DNA from 4 places in the Anaerobacillus alkaliphilus genome. Region 4 is predicted to be linked to each of the others. Evidence: riboswitches for the same ligand, from Rfam matches in the RefSeq annotation. Region 4 holds a riboswitch; each other region holds the start of a gene.
What was found. A riboswitch is a leader RNA that binds a small molecule or an ion and turns the genes downstream of it on or off. The one in region 4 is predicted to bind cyclic di-GMP.

Region 1 (4,409 bases), on a different contig from region 4:
GAAACTTCCTTAGATACTTTAATATAGCTACTAGTTACTTTTATATCACTATCATTAAGGATGTAAGAATTTTTTTTCGAGATATCCTTTGCATAGGAAATCGCCTGTGCTTCCGCTTGCGTTTGTGTTTGCGTCTCTTTCTTGATTAGGCCTTGTGCACCAGCTAAAACTGATGCATCTAGCGCTTTTTGTAATGAACTCTGTTCAGCATAAACTCTACCAAGATCCACTACTAGTGCTGTAACCCCTAGTAAAACAACCATCATCAGTGCGACAAGAACAAGTACACCACCTTGTTGGTCTCGATAAAGCTTTCGACAAGTTATTTTCAACCAGCTTCTCATAATTTCACTCCACTCTCATGACAGTTCGACTTTCAATACTAAGAAGATTATCTGTAAATAATCGACCAATTAACGGTGTAATAAATTCAAGGTCATAGGTAAGTGTCACAGTTGCAAAATCTCCTTGCTTACGAATATTAGCGGCAGGAATTATGCTAATATTTGTATCATTAATGGACAGGTGTCGAACCGCCGCCTTAGCTGCGTCTCTAACCTTCACATCATTTTCTCCAATACTAGCGATTCTGGCTGCTTCTCGCCCTGCATGATCAAGAGCAAGATAGGCATGAAACGCACGTCCAAAGTCAACAATTCCACAGAGAAGCAACATTAGTAACATAAAAACAAGTGCAAATTCTACTAAAGCTTGTCCATCTTCAGATTTCACTCTATCCTCTCCTTTACCAAATCTAATTAAGAAAACATCTCTATAAAACTGAAAATCCCCACTACTATCCAGCTTTTTTACTGAGGTAGTAAGGTGAGTAATAATTTTTACTAGAATGGATTTGTTTCCTGAATAAATAAGGCAAATAAAGCACCTGCAACAATCGCAACACCATAAGGATATTTTGCAGCCAGGGCACTTTTTTCATAGGGAAGTTCAATTCCATGTTTTCTTGCAGCAAGATAATACAATAGTCCTTTAGCTCTTCCTTTTTTCATCAAGATAATAATTAAAGCAATAACCCCTCCGACTAATGCCATATAAAGCGCTGTCGTAAATACAAATTCAGAACCTTTTAAAGCGCCTATCACTGCTAAAAGCTTTACATCTCCGGCTCCCATTCCACCTAATAAAAAAGGGATAAGTAGAATTGCTAAACCAACTAGAAAACCTACTAAGACAGATCCAAGTCCTGACCAACCACTAATGGTTATGTTGGCAACAAAGGCAAAAGCTAGAGTCGGAAACAAAACCTTGTTATAAATCTTTCTACTTTTCAAATCTGTGATTAAGCATATAAGAAGTAAAACTAGTAATAATAGATTAATCCATAACATATATTTCCCTCACTAGGTATAAAATTTCACTGTACCATTAATTTACTTCTTTTAAAAAGGCTTTACGCAGTAAACGTAAAGCCTTAAAAATTTCTTATAATTAATCTACTTTAGCTTCAGGATTAAACTTTAAAACTATATCATTAAAAATTCCTTTAACCTCTCCACCCAACAAGGATAACGCACCAATTACAACCACTGCTATTAACCCTAAAATCAACCCATACTCCGTCATACCTTGTCCTTCTTCTTGAACTACTAATTGTTTAAATTTGTTTAACATATAAATCCTCTCCCTTTTCGATTTTTTGTAAGTAGTTTCCTACTCTTGTTTCTGTAGCTGCAACTTTTCCGGCTGGCAGCTCTACAACTGAGATAGTGCCTTTGTGCAATTTTCCAATTTTCCCTGGAGCTACCGCTTCATCGATAGCCACAATTTGCATATTTGCATTTAGATACACTACATCAATTGCATAGTTCATAAAAAAGCTATGAATTGATCGGCAGGGTATAATGTGCAAGGCACAATTTGAAGGTAAGGTGTCGGTAAACATTAATCCACGAAGCCTCGATAAAAATGTATCAGCAACTTTTAGATCTTCCGCTAATATCTTGCCGTTGCTACCATTTACAAGCTTCACCATAACTTTTACGCCCCTTGCCTCAAATAAAATAACCCCACCTTACCGAAAGTGGGGTTGAACACCATGATAGGTGTACTATGTATATACTATTTGCATAAGCAATAGTAAAAACAAACTCCCTATTTCTTTCGGAAACTGGCTGGCGTAGTGGAGGTCCACCTTAGCCCCTTTAGCTTTGCGTCACTAACTTTCATTAGCTTTGCCTTTATCGTGATACAGCGAAAAGTTTGTCGTAATCTGTGATGTTATGTCATTATCTTAAATAAAATGTTTGTTTTAGCCTATCCAACAAAAATATCATTTTCTGAATTTTCACATCGAGACTTATATACTATCAAAAAATTCAGAACTGAAAGTCCTTAAATCGGTTTCCTCCAACATACATGACTTTATATACTACTATTTATTCAGTACACTCTTCCTACTCTCTCCAACCAAAATACTAAGTAGCGAAAAATAAATTGGTATTATACATTCTAAATTAACTATGTAAGAGCAATACCATAAAAAAAAGAGTTGATCGTAATCAACTCCAATGATAATCGAACTATTATATTCTTATTTGTATAACTATAGTTCTTTTGACACCCATTTTTTCACCTGATCATATTCCTCTGGATAATTCATGTTAAAAAAGGCTTTTTCGACTTCCGGAATTGACTGTAAACTTTCATCCTCAACCCATAACATCTTTACTTTTCCCCATAAATTATTGACTCGGAAATCATTCCCCTTAAGGAACTGCTCAATTTCACTAACAATAGACTTGTGATATACCGCAAACAATGGTTGTCTCATACCGTTAAAACGAGGTACGGCAGCTTGATATCCCACGCTTTTCTCCACTAATAGTCGTGCTAATTTTTTTGAGACAAACGGCATATCACAAGCAACAACGACATTATATTCTGCTGATGAAGCCAATAATCCAGCATGTATGCCTGAAAGTGGTCCCAAGCCTGGATATATATCCGTTACAATTTTAACTTTTTCTTTTAATAATGCATATTCATCTGGACTATTTGTTACTAGCACTCGATCAGTAAACTCATCACCTAAGCTATCAACAATACGCTCGATATTTGCTTTTCCTTCAATAGGTAAAAGTGCTTTGTTTGTCCCCATTCTACTTGACTTTCCACCTGATAATAAAATTAACCCAGCATTCATGCTTATCCCCTTCCCTCTTTTTCTATCTACTGCAGCGTTGTCGAGGTACCTTGTCTGTGATATCCTTTTTCTTTTGCTAGAAGATCTAAATGGAATGTAGCAAAATCATCGAGTAACAAAAACATCGGGCTAGAAGGATCTAACTTGTTTATTCCTTTCACATACCCATAACATTCCTCACACGTATCAATTTGAAATGAAGCCTTTTCTTCTTTAATCATTAACGTACTTAGTTTATTATGATCCTTGTTGTCACAGTGTGGACAAGCAATTCGCCAGAATACCCAGTCTCCCGCACAGGACAAGCATCTAAAGTGACGAAATCTTTCACTACCACGATATTCAGCTAGACCGTGTTGATCACCACATACCGGGCAATAGTCCTTCATCCACTCTTCCTCATTGAACACTTTTGTTTTTTCAAATTCTAAACGGTATTGGTTTAGGGTTGGTAGTAAGCTATAGCGAGCTACCACAAATAGAACATCTAACTGTAGATTATATTGATTAGCGAATTGATCAATAACTGTGCTATCGCCAGTTAACCACGCTCTTAACAATTGTTCTACCTCTTTATCAGTTGCCTTTTTACCCATTTTCTTAAAGATAGAACGCGAATCACCTAGTCCCGTCCAATTAGATAGCTCACGAAAATGTTTCATCGCAAACTGTAGGTCAATTTTCTCTTCTTGGCCTTCTAAGTATGGAATCCCTTCTGCTAATTTAGCAGCAATGTCATCATTACTTAATTCTAAGCTTGCAACTAACGGCTCAACTTTTTCTAGTCTCTCAACTAAATCAATATGAATTTTTGAAACAGCTTTAAAATCTTTGTTATTGTCAATTAAGCGACTCCAAACGTTTTTTACTCCTCTAATACTACTCATAATCGCCCCTCTTCCTCTTTTTTATAGCATTCTTCAAGCTCATTTTCATTACGATTTTACTCTTTTTATTTTCTTTTAACATTTTGAAAATAAATGAACTTTTACAAAAAATAACAAAAGTTCATTTATTCACAATTAGGTATAATATGTTTACGTTTACAGTTTTATTGTAAAAGAAAGGAGAAAGAAAGCCAAATAGATTGACTCACTATCTCCCTTGATTTTTATGGAAATTTTGTGTCTAGTTCTGAGCGTCAGCGGCTCGAGGTCAAATGTTCTGCCAGAGAAAAAGTGAAAAACCACACTTTTTTCTGTCAGAACATTTGCTTGTCGCCGCTAAACCGACGCTCTACACCTTT
Region 2 (4,409 bases), on a different contig from region 4:
AGAAACAATTACATAACTCGTAAATATCAGTACTAAAGCTGCAATTATGGATACTATCTTTTTAAAAATTTTCAAAACTGACGCCTCCTTCCAATAAATAGTTTCCCTATGTATTCTCAAAAAACACCAAAACAATGACAATAACAAAAACAACGAGTTGGTTACATCAACCAGACTCGTTGTTTTCTAATGATTTATAACAGAACCACCAATCTAAACAATGATGGTTACCTAACTTTGCATCCTCCAACCTTTTTTGAACACTATAAAAGTTACTAGGAGGTGGAACCATTACTTGAGAACCAAGGTACTCATTATTCGGCCAATTGGCTGGTGTCGCCACTTTATGTTCTGTAGCGGCTTGAAGTGCATGTATGACCCTAATTAGTTCATCGCTATTTCTGCCTACCTCTGGTGGGTAGTGCATCATAAGCCGAATACGTCCCTTGGGGTCAATAATAAAAACAGTGCGAACAGTTAACGGACCAACTGTTGGGGAAATCATCCCTAACCTTTTCGCTAGTTGACCTAATTCATCTGCAATAATCGGGAATTCAATTGTTACATGGAAATGATCACGAATCCATTCAATCCATTTCATATGAGAAAACACACCATCGATAGACAAGCCTATCAATTCTGTATTTAGAGCTTTAAATTCGTCGCTTTTTCTTTGGATCTCGATAAATTCGGTTGTGCAAACAGGCGTGAAATCTCCTGGATGTGAAAACAGTACAAACCACTTCCCTTCATAATCATTAGGAAGTTTCTTTTTCCCTAAGGTTGTTCTTACTTCCACTTCCGGAAATCTTTCTCCAATTAAGGGAAGGCAGTTTTCCTTTTCGTTCATCTCCCACAACTCCTCTCAGTCACAACTATGATATGCGCCTATAACGAGAGGGGTGAATTGAAAAACGTTTCCTCTACACCCCTCTTTTGGTAAGATACTAATAGAGGTTGAATACCTTTAAAATACATACGTAAGGGAGCAATGATTGTGAGTACATTTGAACAAAACTTAGAAAAATATGCTGATATTGCAGTACGAGTTGGTATTAACATTCAACAAGGACAAACATTAGTAATTAACGCACCGACGAACAACATGGAATTTGTCCGTCTAGTAGCTAAAAAAGCTTATGAAGCTGGAGCAAAAGATGTCGTCATTGAGTGGAATGATGAAGAACTTACGCTATTAAAGTATACGTTAGCCCCTGACGAAGCTTTCTTGGAGTTCCCGGCGTGGAAAGCAAAAGGGTTTGAAGAATTGGCTGAAAACGGTGCCGCATTTATGAGTATTGTTGCAGCAAACCCAGACCTACTAAAAGGGGTCGATCCTGAAAGAATTTCAAATGCCAATAAAGCTAGAGGAGTAGCACTTGAAAAATATCGCAACTATGTTCAAGCTGATAAAGTCAGCTGGTGCGTCATTGCGGCTCCATCTAAAGAGTGGGCCCAGAAGGTGTTTCCAAATACAACAGAAGAAGAAAGCATGGCAAAACTATGGGAAGCTATCTTAATGGCTACACGTGCAGACTTAGAAGACCCAGTCGCAGCATGGCGTGAACATAATAGTAAACTTTTAAATAAAGTTGAGTACTTAAATGAGAAGAAGTATGCAAAGCTACACTACCAGGCTCCTGGAACCGATTTAACAATTGAACTTCCTGAAAAGCACCTATGGGTTGGTGGCGGTGGCAATAACGAAAATGGGGTTAACTTTGTCGCGAACATGCCTACTGAAGAAGTATTTACGCTTCCAAAAAGAGATGGTGTCCATGGAGTTGTACAAAGTACGAAACCATTAAACTATAGTGGCAACGTGATCAATAACTTTAGCATAACCTTTGAAAACGGAAGAATTGTTGATTTTACAGCAGAAGAAGGCTATGAAACATTAAAACGTTTAGTCGAAACAGATGAGGGTTCTCATTACTTAGGAGAAGTAGCACTTGTTCCTCATGACTCTCCTATTTCAAACTCGAACATTATTTTTTATAATACCTTGTTCGATGAAAATGCCTCAAGCCATTTAGCAATTGGAAATGCATACTCTTTTAACCTTGAAGGCGGGAAGACAATGTCCAAGGAAGAGCTTGAGCAGCACTGTGTAAACACAAGTATCACTCACGTTGACTTCATGATCGGTTCAAGTGAAATGAACATAGACGGTGTTACCAAAGACGGCGAACGTGAGCCTTTATTTAGAAATGGAAACTGGGCGTTTTAATAGAATAAATCATTTGTAGTAGTTCCTTATTCATGGTAAAATAGTAATAATTTGATAAAGGCAAACTAGTACGAAAGTCTAGGACGCAAAGCCATAGGTCTAATGTTTTTTAAAACTATGATAGCTAGGTTACCGAATGATGTTGGAAATGATTGTGCTCAACATAAGACTTATTCGGCACGAATAAGTCTTATGTTTTTTTATTGAGGTGATATTATGACTACATCAATTGATAAAAAAGAGAAAATCGTTATGACAATCCTGGCTGTACTCCAAAGCAATCTATATTTTTGGGTTGTCTTGTACTTTTGGGGAACGAGCAACGGGTCGTGGCTTTTAGGTCTTTTTATATTCCTTTCTATCTTCAACCTAGTCACAATTAAGTACATAAAACGGTATCCATTCATCATTCATATGACACAGCTGTTAGTTGCTTTCTTCATTATTTACTTTTCTGGTAACGTAGAAAGTCCGTTTTACCCGATGTATTATTTACCGGTAATCTCGTCGGTTGCTATCCTAGCTCAGTCATTTTATAATCGGTCTTTGTTTATTTTAGCACTGTCTGCATCCATACTAACGTTCGTTAACATTTATTCAATGTCTACTGTTACCTTTTTACAAATGATTCAAGGCGGAGTTTATTCACTTACCTACTTTGCCTTAGGGTACAGTGTTCTCTTTTATCAGGAACGTTTAAAAGAAACCATTGGAAATTCTAAAATAGATTATCTTACAGAGGTTTTAAATCGTAATGGAGGAGAAGCTGCCCTTTTAGAGGAAATTACCAAAGCAAAACAAGGTTCTCTCCCTTTATCTATTGCTTTTTGTGATCTAGATAATTTTAAGCAATTGAACGATCGTTACGGTCACTTATCCGGTGATATGATCTTAAAGACAACGGCCTCAATTATAAAAGAAACAATACCTAAAGACTCCTATGTAGTACGCTGGGGTGGAGAAGAATTTCTGCTAATCCTAAAAGGGATACCCAAGGATAATGCTTTTGAAATATTTGAACATATTCGTACTAAGATTGAATTACATTCGTTTAATGTCAAAGGCAGCACCCTGTCCATTACGATAAGCGGAGGAATTGTTGAAGCTAGCGAATATAATTATGAATTAGTTGAAATCCTTAGCGAGGCAGATCAATTATTGTACAAAGCAAAAGACTTGGGACGCAACAAAATTTTTTCTAACTAAAAGGCTGTTTTTGCAAAGTTAGTTGCTTTCGTAAAAATCCCAAATGCCGGAATTTTACACAAAATACTAAGAATGCACAATTAATTAAGTCAGTATTGCTCTTTTCTTACATAATTAATTGGCTGATATCTTCACCTTTTAGGGTAAAAAAGCAAAAATGTTTACGAAAAGAGCCAACTAAAAAGAAAGGAGTTAGAGAATAGATAAAAATCCTTCTCTAACTCCTTTCTTTTCTTCATGGGGAACGGCTAGGAGTGCGGCTGGAATTGAACCAGCTAAATACTAGGCAAGCTAGTTGCTCTACCGTTGAGCTACGCACTCATGAAACAATTATAGCTTTTACAGAAAGATAAAAACTTATACACGAGTTATTGTCTTACAACATAAAACGAGCCTGGGCCGCCCCAAGCTCGCATTTTATATGGGAGTGCTCTACTCTCCAGAACGACGAGGAAACTCTTTCAGCTTTTCATCATAATTGTCAATCTCACCATCAATCGTACCTTCCACATACATATCACTTACTTGTTCATGAGTAATGGCTAGGCCCTTATCTACATCTTTATTACTATGATAATCTGAAGGATCATATGAATTTTCTGCAACTTGTGCACTTACACTTTTATTATCCTTTTTTCCCATTACAAACACACCTCCTTTTTCGTAGTATGCCCGCCTTTGTTTCTCCTATCTAAAAATTAAGCTTGCAAAACCAATTAACAAAATCATACAATTACAATAAATAACATTTAGAAAGGAAGCTAATCAGTGAAGGTAGCCATTTTTGATTTTGACGGTACATTATTTCCAGAAGAGACGTTTCCATTAATGATGAAGCATTTGAAAAAACAGCACAGTGGCAGATATCGCCGCTTCCTCTCGAAAATCCTGCCAGTGTATGTAGCATACAAGTGCAAACTTTATCCTGAACAAAAAATGAAGGAATATTCCATGAGATCTTATATCTCATCTT
Region 3 (4,409 bases), 180 kb from region 4:
TAATTTTTACAGCTCAATTACAACACTTTGTTGATGTTACATGGGTAATGTATGCTCTAGTTGCTTTAACTTTAGCGATTATTTATATCCTACCTAGATTTACAAAAGCAATTCCATCGACATTAGTAGCGATCATCGTTGTAACAGTCATCGCAGTTTTTGGAAACTTAGGAGTAAGCAATGTAGGAACAATGGGGAATCTTCAGAGTACGTTTCCTATTTTTATGCTTCCATCCATTCCGTTAACATTTGAAACATTAATGATCATTTTTCCATACGCATTAGCACTTTCAATTGTTGGTTTATTAGAGTCTTTATTAACGGCTCAAATCGTTGATGATATGACAGATACGGATAGTGATAAGAACAGAGAAAGTCGCGGTCAAGGGATTGCCAACATTGTTGCCGGCTGTTTCGGTGGGATGGCTGGTTGTGCGATGATTGGTCAGTCAGTGATCAACGTAAAATCAGGTGGTAGAGGACGCTTATCAGCTTTAGTTGCTGGACTTTTCCTGATGTTTTTAATTATTGTCCTTGGCTCGGTTGTTGTACAAATTCCGTTAGCGGCCTTAGCTGGAGTTATGTTCATGGTTGCAATTGGGACATTCGACTGGAATTCATTAAAAACACTTCACAAAATTCCTAGAACAGACGCAACTGTTATGGTTGTTACAGTCTTAACTGTTGTAATTACTCATAACTTAGCAATTGGGGTTTTAACAGGTGTTCTTCTAAGTGCAATTTTCTTCGGAGCGAAAATTTCAAAGGTTCACGTGACTTCTAAACTTTCACACTCAGGTGATAAGAAGACTTACTTTGTTGAAGGGCAACTATTCTTCGTATCGGTTACGGACTTTATTGCTGCCTTCGATTTCAAAGACGCTGTTAAAGAAGTGGAAATCGATTTTAGCCGAGCCCATCTATGGGATGACTCAGCGATAGGTGCGATAGATAAGGTTGAAATGAAATATGAACAAAGTGGAATTACCGTTCATTTTACCGGGTTAAATAAAGAAAGCTCATTATTAGTACAAAAAATTGGTGGCTTATCGAAAAATTCTGGCCATTAATGTATACTGTTAGAAACATACAAAAGTGTCTGTTCATCTTAGATGACCGGCACTTTTGTTTTATTATACGAAAATGGGGGTTATTTCATGTTTGAACATATTTTGCTAGCGGCTGATGGTTCAGCACATTCACTACGAGCAGCTGAAAATGCTATTCACTTAGTAGGGGGAAAAGAACAAAGTAAAGTGACGATTGTATATGTAGTTGATGGAGCAACCTCAAAATCAGATGTGCTACGAATTGGGGACAGTAAAGATATCGCTGAAAAAAGAAAAGAGAAACTAAAGGATATTCTTACATTATTAGAAAAATCATCGATAGCACATGAATTAAAAATCCTTCACGGCGACCCAGGAGAAACAATTGTAGAGTTCGCTAATAATCAAGAGTTTGATTGCCTGGTCATTGGTAGTCGCGGCCTAAATAGTTTACAAAGCATGGTACTTGGTGGGGTTAGTCACAAAGCTGCGAAACGTGCGAAATGCCCTGTGATGATAGTTAAGTAGAATTGTGAATTATGAATTATGAATTATGATTGATAGAACAAAGCTCAGTTCAAAATTGAACTGAGCTTTGTTTGCATTAAAAATAATTTTACGGAACTGCGAAGCCTAGCCCTATCCAACAATTCAAAATTCAAAATTGACAATTATTTTTCATGATGATGATGAGAATGGTCAGTCTCTTCTTGATGATTAGGCAAGGAATAATGATCTGTAAAATAAAAGGCCAGTAAGATAACAATAAATAAAGGAAACCGTCTCCTAAAGAAGAAACTCCTCCAACCTTTTTCTTTAACTGTTACTTCACCTTGCATCATCAATAGCAAAATAAAGAAAACGCCAGCAGCCAGCACAATGATTACGTTCATCGCATTGTTAGCCATATCACTCGAAACCATTACACCTAGCATAGCTCCCATCATTCCACCCATTGCTCCTGAAAGAAAACCGTCTAAAATGGCCATCATACTAATTGGAAATCCAGCTATAGTTCCCATAATTGCACCAAATAAAATACTTATGACCGTGATTTCAAAAAAATGTTCCGGAAAAATAAGACCCATAATCGTCCCAAAAGATAAACCAAGTGTCATCCCAATTGTCATCGCAATCATCATCCCAGCCATAGTGGAGATGTGTTTCCGATACAAAAATAAAAAGCTAAAGATCCAAGCGATAATACATGTGTAAAGTAGAGTTAAAAGTATCTCTAACCCCATATGAGCACCTCCCTACTTAATAATTCATATGAACGTTTTTCAAAATAAGTACAAGTTCTCTCTTAAACAAACGTTTAATTAAATTTCATTCCCCCCCTTAAAATGAAGTAATTCTCCGTATAGATAAGCAAGAAAGAAAAAACAAGTAAAGGGCAAAACCATTGAAAGGTGGTGACGCAAAACTACAGGGACTAAGGGTTCAACCTATGTTAGCCAGTTGCCAAAATGATATTATGGGAAATTTGAGGTGAGAGAACGTGAGTCATAAGGTAGTACATATATTTCTCATCATTCTTTTGACTGCTTTAGTTGGTTGTAGTAAAGCTACGGAAGAAGTTACTGATAACAATCCGAATGGTGATGGTAATAACTACTACGATAATTCCGAACTAGGAATATCAATTGAGGCAGAAACTGGTTGGGTGCTTGAGAAAGAGACCTCACAAACTGTGAAGTTTACGCGTGATAATATAATTGGTTTGATCTCTGTTATTCCAAAAGAAAAAACTGTGTCAGAAATAAAGAAAGAGCTATTATCAGGTGCAGGTGAGGTTACTGTCGTTGGTGAAGGACTTAATTTTATTGCTTGGAAAACTGAGCTAGAAGAAAGCATTCGCACACAGATATGGATTGAGGAAAAGTCAGATCGTCAAATAATAGTCACGATGATGACACCTGACGAAATGTTTGAAGGTAACAGAGAGACGATAGAAGATTTTCGTGAAATGATAGAAATTTATTAAGTGAACAAGGAGAGGAACTAAACGATGAAGAAAATTATATCAACAGCAATTTTAGTAGGTGGTTTAACAATGGGTGGAGCAACCTTTGCCGATAGTGTTGACAATAAAAAAACAGGTGTAGATGAATTGCTATTTCATATCTTTGAAGGAAATGCTCAACTAACGAAAAATGTTGTCCAAAGGGTGATTGTTCAGGATCGCTTTACAGAAAATCGCCTTGATAAAATCGAAACTGTCATTGAAACTGGCGAGGAAAACGCAGTCGGAGAACTAGTTGAAGACATCGATCAGAATTTAGCAGCTATCGAAAATATCGTTGATGAAGCAGCAAAAATTGGTGAGGACATCACTGAACTAGAAGAGGTAATAGCACAAATTATCGTCAAACGTAGTCAAAATCTACTAGCATTATTAGAGCGAGATAACCTTCCTGAGCAAGCGAAGGCTGGAATTAGAAAAGCGTTGGCTAATCAAGAAAGAGCGATGGCTCGTGTGGCAAAAGCCAAAGACCTTTGGAAGTCTGTTGAAGAAGCGATCGCAAAATTAGAAGAAGAGCTAGTAACGGCAGAAGAAGTTGAACTTGTAGAAGAAACAATTGAAGTAGAAAGCGACGTTACAACAGAATTAGAAACAGAAGAAGTAGAAGAAAGCAACAAGCATGTTGTAAAAACAAATGAGAAAGTAGAAAGAACGTTAACTAAGGCTGCAGAGAAAATTCAAAGAACTGAAGAGCGTGCTACAAAACATCTTGAAAAAGGTCAAACAAAAGCTCACGAAAAGGCTCTAGAAAAAATTGAAAGAACACAAAAGCAAGCACAAGAGAAGGTAGAAAGAACATTAGAGCAAGCTGCTGAAAAAGGAAATAAAGGGAATAAAGGTAACAAAGATAATAAAGGAAACGGCCAAGGTCAAGGAAGACCATAATACAAGGCCACAAAAAGAGACTTGCTCAAGCCATCACTAGGTATATTGAGCCAGTCTCTTTCATACGTTATTCAGTTAGTTGGTTTTACTGGTAATATCTTTTACTTTCTTTGACTACATAAACGAAGGATAATAGAAGGATGTACGTATAAATCGGTAAAGGAGGCGTAGGGGATGGAAACCGCTAATGTCGTAGAAGACACTGCTAGTGCCCAAAATGGTGATCAGTTTGTGCGTGAAAAGTTAATTCGTCATTACAAGCCTTACGTGCTTAATACCGTAGGACATATTTGTAAGAAGTATATAAGTTGGAGTGAAGAAGAGGCAAGTATTGGTCTAATAGCTCTAAATAAAGCTATTGATACGTATGACTCATCAAAAGGTAGGACCTTTCTTAATTACGTGTATCTATTAGTGCAAAGGGATTTGATCGATTTTTTTCGCAAAGA
Region 4 (4,409 bases):
CGATGTCGAAGATAAGGATACTTCCTCCATAGTGGCTAATTGTTCCTCAGATGAAGCAGCTACTTCAGATGTACTTATTGCAGCTTTTTGTGAAATTGATGCGACTTCCTCAAGGGTTGCATTGACTTGTTCGACACTTGCAGCCATTTCTTCACTAATCGCAGACACCTCTTGAATTTCAGAATTTACACCTTCAACCGACTCTAGTATCATATGGAAGATTTGTCCTGTTTCTTTTACTAGGGTTAATCCTTTATGGACTTCATTTGCGCCATTATTCATTACTTGGACAGCACGTGAAGTTCCTGCTTGAACGATTTCAATTAAATTAGCAATCTTGCTAGCAGATTTTTTAGATTGTTCAGCTAGTTTTCTGACCTCATCAGCGACTATTGAAAACCCTCTTCCATGCTCACCAGCTCGGGCAGCTTCGATAGCAGCATTTAAAGCTAAAAGATTCGTTTGATCAGCAATACTAGTTATTACAGCTACAAACTCATTAATCTCTTTTGAGTTATGATCTAAATCATTAATAACTCCACTAGTTTCACTTGCAGATTGATAGATTGACTCCATCTGCTTCATGACTTGCTGCAAGAGTTCATTTCCTTCATTGGCCTGTACGGTTGTTTCCTCTACGGTTTCTGCTACAACATTAGTGGTTTCCACCACTCATTGGATTCTATTGCTAGTTGACTAACCGCATTGGCGGACTCTATAGTATTACTACCTTGGATTTCAGAGCCACTTGCAACTTCCTGAATAGCTGTTGCAACTTGGTTGGCAGCAGAAGTAGTATGTTCAGCACTTGCCATTAACTCTTCAGCAGATGCAGCGACGTGTTCTGAAGTTTTACTAACATCATTAATTAATTCTCTTAAACTTAATCTCATTTTATTGAAGGAAAGGGCTAAATCACCAATTTCATCCTTGTTTTTTATATAACAACAACACTGAAAAGTCCATACTTATGGTTGAAGAACTAGTAAATTTAGCAAAGGAATATCAAGAGATTGCTGAGCTTTCTATTTCCTATAAAAAGCAAAATAAAGTAGATGAGATTTCAAAACTAATGCGTGAGCGAGGAAATGTATTAACAATAAGAATAACAGAGACTAGTGAACAAGTTCGCACTTATCAAGGGAATCAGCTTCACTTTACAATAAGATAATTTTTATGAGTGATAGCCAGAACAACCATTACCTACTTTATTCTACAATAATATCGGTACAAGGCTTAAAACTGTTTAGAGTATTAGCTGAATACACTGTTCTGTAACATTAGTGGATAAAAGTGGAATTTTACTTTAATAAGAAAATAAACATAACTCCCCTCGAAATGAGGGAGTTATGTTTATTCCTATTTACCTTTACCAGGGTTATTTTCATTTTCATTTTTGTTCTCGTTTTTCTTTTCAGATTTTCCATTATTAGTTTTAGGAAGAGCAGTTTTTTCTACTTCAACTGTTTTTTCTTCAGTTATACTATCAAACTTGCTTTCTTCAATTTCTGCTTGTTTAGTTGAGTTAGCAGGTTTGCTATTATCAGCTTTACTGTTAGTCTTATTTTGTTTGTTATCGTTTGCATCCTTGTTAGCTGACGCAATATTTTTCGTTTCAACTTGGTTAGAGACTACAGCAGGTTTTGAAGCTTCTTTCTGAACGATGGCCTTATTTGGTTTATTGGTGTTGGGCTCAGCTTTGTTCTCTATATCCGCTTGCTTATTAGCTACAGCAGGTTTGTTTGTTGCCACCTTTTCTAGACCGACATTCTGCTTTTGAGTCCCATTTGAACCAACTTTCTGGACGTTATTTTGAGTAGTAAGTAATGCAGTAGTAACTACTTCATCAGATGTTACAGGGACTTCATCAGTTTCATTATTATCCACTTCCGTATCTTCTACAACTGTTTTAACCTGCTGGCGTTTGTCTTTCTCTAATGCTCTTGCAATATTTCTCTCAAGAGCCTGTCTCGCACGGTCATTACCAACTTTTTCTAACGCGGCAGTTAAGGCAACGATGTTTGCGGCTAGTGTTGTTTCTGGATCAAGAGCCGTTTCTTCTTGATCTTCGGATACAGTACCATCAGTAATTTCACTTTCAGCTATTTCCGTGTCTTCTTCAGCAACTGCTTGTAACTGTTTATACTTTGCTAGTGCAAGCTCTTGTTGTTCAATTGCTTTTTGTATGATTTCATTGGCACGGTCTTCCTCGCCTAATTTAAGTAATGCTGTAGCTTCTCTAATTCGTTCTTCTGCAAAAGAAGCAAGTAACTCCGCCTCTTTTTCCGTATCAAACGTTAAAGCGAGTTGAACATTTTCCATTAAACTTTTTATAAAGTATAGAAAATCTCCTGGTAGAAGCTTTGGGGTATCAGCAATGATTTCCTCTTCAGCTGTTGTTTCAGCTTCGGTTTCGTCAGTTTTTAAATCTTCACTAACTTCTGCTGTTTCTTCGGTTGCTGTCTCTTCTTCAACTTCCTCTGTTTGAACATCAGTCTCTACAACAACTTCTTCTTCGATCGTTTCTTGATCATTGTCAGCTGCTACTTGCAATGTACCTAAACTGAAAATGAGAGCTGTTGCAATAATACTTGTCCTAAAAAACTTTGACATAAAAAATCCCTCCAAGATGTTTTTTGGAAGAAGTCGGAATGAACTGGGGACCATTCACCATTCTTCAGCGGTCCAGCCACCATAGTAATGTACCGTAGGCCTGTGACTTTGCGTCTCTATTTTTCAATAGATTTGCCTTTTTCAAATTGAGAACTAAATGTTTGTTCACCATTATCTTAATTATACGTTAGGCAATTAGGGAAATCATGCACTTTTTTACTTAATTACACCTAGTACTTTTGTCTACCGGTGCCTGTCACCACCCGAAATTTGTCGAATGGAAATTTACATACCAGGAGGAATGTACAAGTTTAAAAACATAAATACTGATAAATTCCCTACATCGACAAGCATATGTGAGTAAAGGGACCATCTCAAGCTTCTTGTCTTGTAGCGAATAAGTGACCAAACCACGCCCATTAGGAAAAGTGAGATATACATATGAGTTGATTTGTTGGCGATGGAGAAGACGCCCCACATAAGCGGGTGGCTTAATACGAAGAAGACTGTAGAGTAGGTAATGTTGAGCCATCTAGGTAAATTTCCACCAGCATCTAATAGTAACCCAGTAGAACAAGAAATCTATTTTTCTTAGAAATATGACTCACCTCCTTTTAATAGGTAAATTATACCATAAGGTGATATTTTACTACATAGAAAAAATAAGGCTGATACACGTGGAAGGGGGAGTCCCGTGTGTCAGCCTTATTTTTATATCAAATATAAAACCGAGTACGTATCGTAATTATTGCTTGTCTAATGCTTCTTGTTTGGCGTTCTCTAACATTTCGTTAATCGTTTCAATGTATTCTTGTAAACTCATTTGTTAAACACGCTCCTTTTTAAGTTTCTAGTCATAGTATTGCCAGGTTATGAAACTATTAAACTCTAGTTATACAATTTTTTTTAGAAAAAATTAATTTACAGTCCGAAACGATTAGTTTACAGTCCAAAATAAAAATTTACAGTCCAAAACGAGCATTTTACAGTCGAAAAAAAATATTTACAGTCCAAACCGACAAAAATACAGCATGGGGTATGCAGAGCGACAAACTCCCTGAAACTTTTCCTGACCTATTTCGTAAAAGTAGTATTACATTTATAATGAATAATGGGAATATTAGGTAGAGTGGAGGGAGTCTGACATGAGTTTACTAAAAAGATTTCGAGATATTATGGCGAGTAATATGAATGCAGCGATCGATAAGGCTGAAGATCCTGAGAAAATGCTTAACCAGTATTTGCGTGAACTACGCAGTCAGCTAGGAACTGCTAAGGCTGAAGCGGCAACAATGATGGCAACAGAGCAGCGAGCAAGACGGCAGCTCGATGAGTGTTTGGCAGAGATCAATAAATTCGAGCGTTATGCAGTACGCTCGTTAGAAATGGGAAATGAAGCGGATGCAAGGCAGTTCTTAGATAGAAAAGCACAGGTTGCCGTAAAGGAAGCTGAGTTGAAGCAAGTGTATGAACAAGCGGCCGCCAATGCGAAAAAGCTACGGGAGATCCATGAAAAGTTTCAATCAGATATTCAAGAGTTAGAAACTCGTCAAATAGAGTTGAAGGGCAAGCTTTCTGCAGCAAAAGTCCAACAGAAGATAAATCGAGGTTCTGAGTTGGAGGAAAAAGCGGAACGTACGTTGTTTGAAGCAGAAGCTCTGGCCGAACTAAATTCACCAGACAATGAGCTAGACCGCCTACTAGAGGAATATACTCAAAAGGATAGCTCTAGCGTTGACAATGAACTAGAAGCGTTAAAGAAAAAGTTAAACGGCAAGTAGTTAGGGAGGTGGAAA

Region 1: it holds a riboswitch for cyclic di-GMP, as region 4 does, so the genes downstream of both, DS745_RS08625 (DUF192 domain-containing protein) here and DS745_RS09050 (DUF5667 domain-containing protein) in region 4, are expected to answer to the same signal.
Region 2: it holds a riboswitch for cyclic di-GMP, as region 4 does, so the genes downstream of both, DS745_RS01430 (GGDEF domain-containing protein) here and DS745_RS09050 (DUF5667 domain-containing protein) in region 4, are expected to answer to the same signal.
Region 3: it holds a riboswitch for cyclic di-GMP, as region 4 does, so the genes downstream of both, DS745_RS09800 (hypothetical protein) here and DS745_RS09050 (DUF5667 domain-containing protein) in region 4, are expected to answer to the same signal.

The regions. Positions count from the first base shown of each region.
Region 1 covers NZ_QOUX01000030.1:19,582-23,990, reverse strand. Annotated here, with positions in the region: gene DS745_RS08645 (TadE/TadG family type IV pilus assembly protein) at 1-344, opposite strand, end outside; gene DS745_RS08640 (TadE/TadG family type IV pilus assembly protein) at 349-732, opposite strand; gene DS745_RS08635 (A24 family peptidase) at 843-1,349, opposite strand; gene DS745_RS08630 (Flp family type IVb pilin) at 1,450-1,632, opposite strand; gene DS745_RS08625 (DUF192 domain-containing protein) at 1,616-1,993, opposite strand; cyclic di-GMP riboswitch class I at 2,121-2,207, opposite strand; gene mobA (molybdenum cofactor guanylyltransferase) at 2,564-3,163, opposite strand; gene DS745_RS08615 (formate dehydrogenase accessory protein FdhE) at 3,190-4,050, opposite strand.
Region 2 covers NZ_QOUX01000001.1:275,167-279,575, reverse strand. Annotated here, with positions in the region: gene DS745_RS01445 (alpha/beta hydrolase) at 1-75, opposite strand, end outside; gene DS745_RS01440 (peroxiredoxin) at 167-850, opposite strand; gene DS745_RS01435 (aminopeptidase) at 998-2,230, shown strand; cyclic di-GMP riboswitch class I at 2,280-2,367, shown strand; gene DS745_RS01430 (GGDEF domain-containing protein) at 2,447-3,436, shown strand; tRNA gene DS745_RS01425 (tRNA-Gln) at 3,688-3,757, opposite strand; gene DS745_RS01420 (YozQ family protein) at 3,869-4,078, opposite strand; gene DS745_RS01415 (HAD family hydrolase) at 4,205-4,409, shown strand, end outside.
Region 3 covers NZ_QOUX01000032.1:186,907-191,315, forward strand. Annotated here, with positions in the region: gene DS745_RS09785 (SulP family inorganic anion transporter) at 1-1,070, shown strand, start outside; gene DS745_RS09790 (universal stress protein) at 1,158-1,577, shown strand; gene DS745_RS09795 (hypothetical protein) at 1,721-2,293, opposite strand; cyclic di-GMP riboswitch class I at 2,435-2,518, shown strand; gene DS745_RS09800 (hypothetical protein) at 2,551-3,036, shown strand; gene DS745_RS09805 (coiled-coil domain-containing protein) at 3,061-3,960, shown strand; gene sigI (RNA polymerase sigma-I factor) at 4,135-4,409, shown strand, end outside.
Region 4 covers NZ_QOUX01000032.1:3,179-7,587, forward strand. Annotated here, with positions in the region: gene DS745_RS09035 (methyl-accepting chemotaxis protein) at 1-669, opposite strand, end outside; gene DS745_RS09040 (HAMP domain-containing protein) at 648-941, opposite strand; gene DS745_RS09045 (hypothetical protein) at 971-1,171, shown strand; gene DS745_RS09050 (DUF5667 domain-containing protein) at 1,360-2,613, opposite strand; cyclic di-GMP riboswitch class I at 2,677-2,760, opposite strand; gene DS745_RS25505 (CPBP family glutamic-type intramembrane protease) at 2,899-3,195, opposite strand; gene DS745_RS09060 (PspA/IM30 family protein) at 3,759-4,394, shown strand.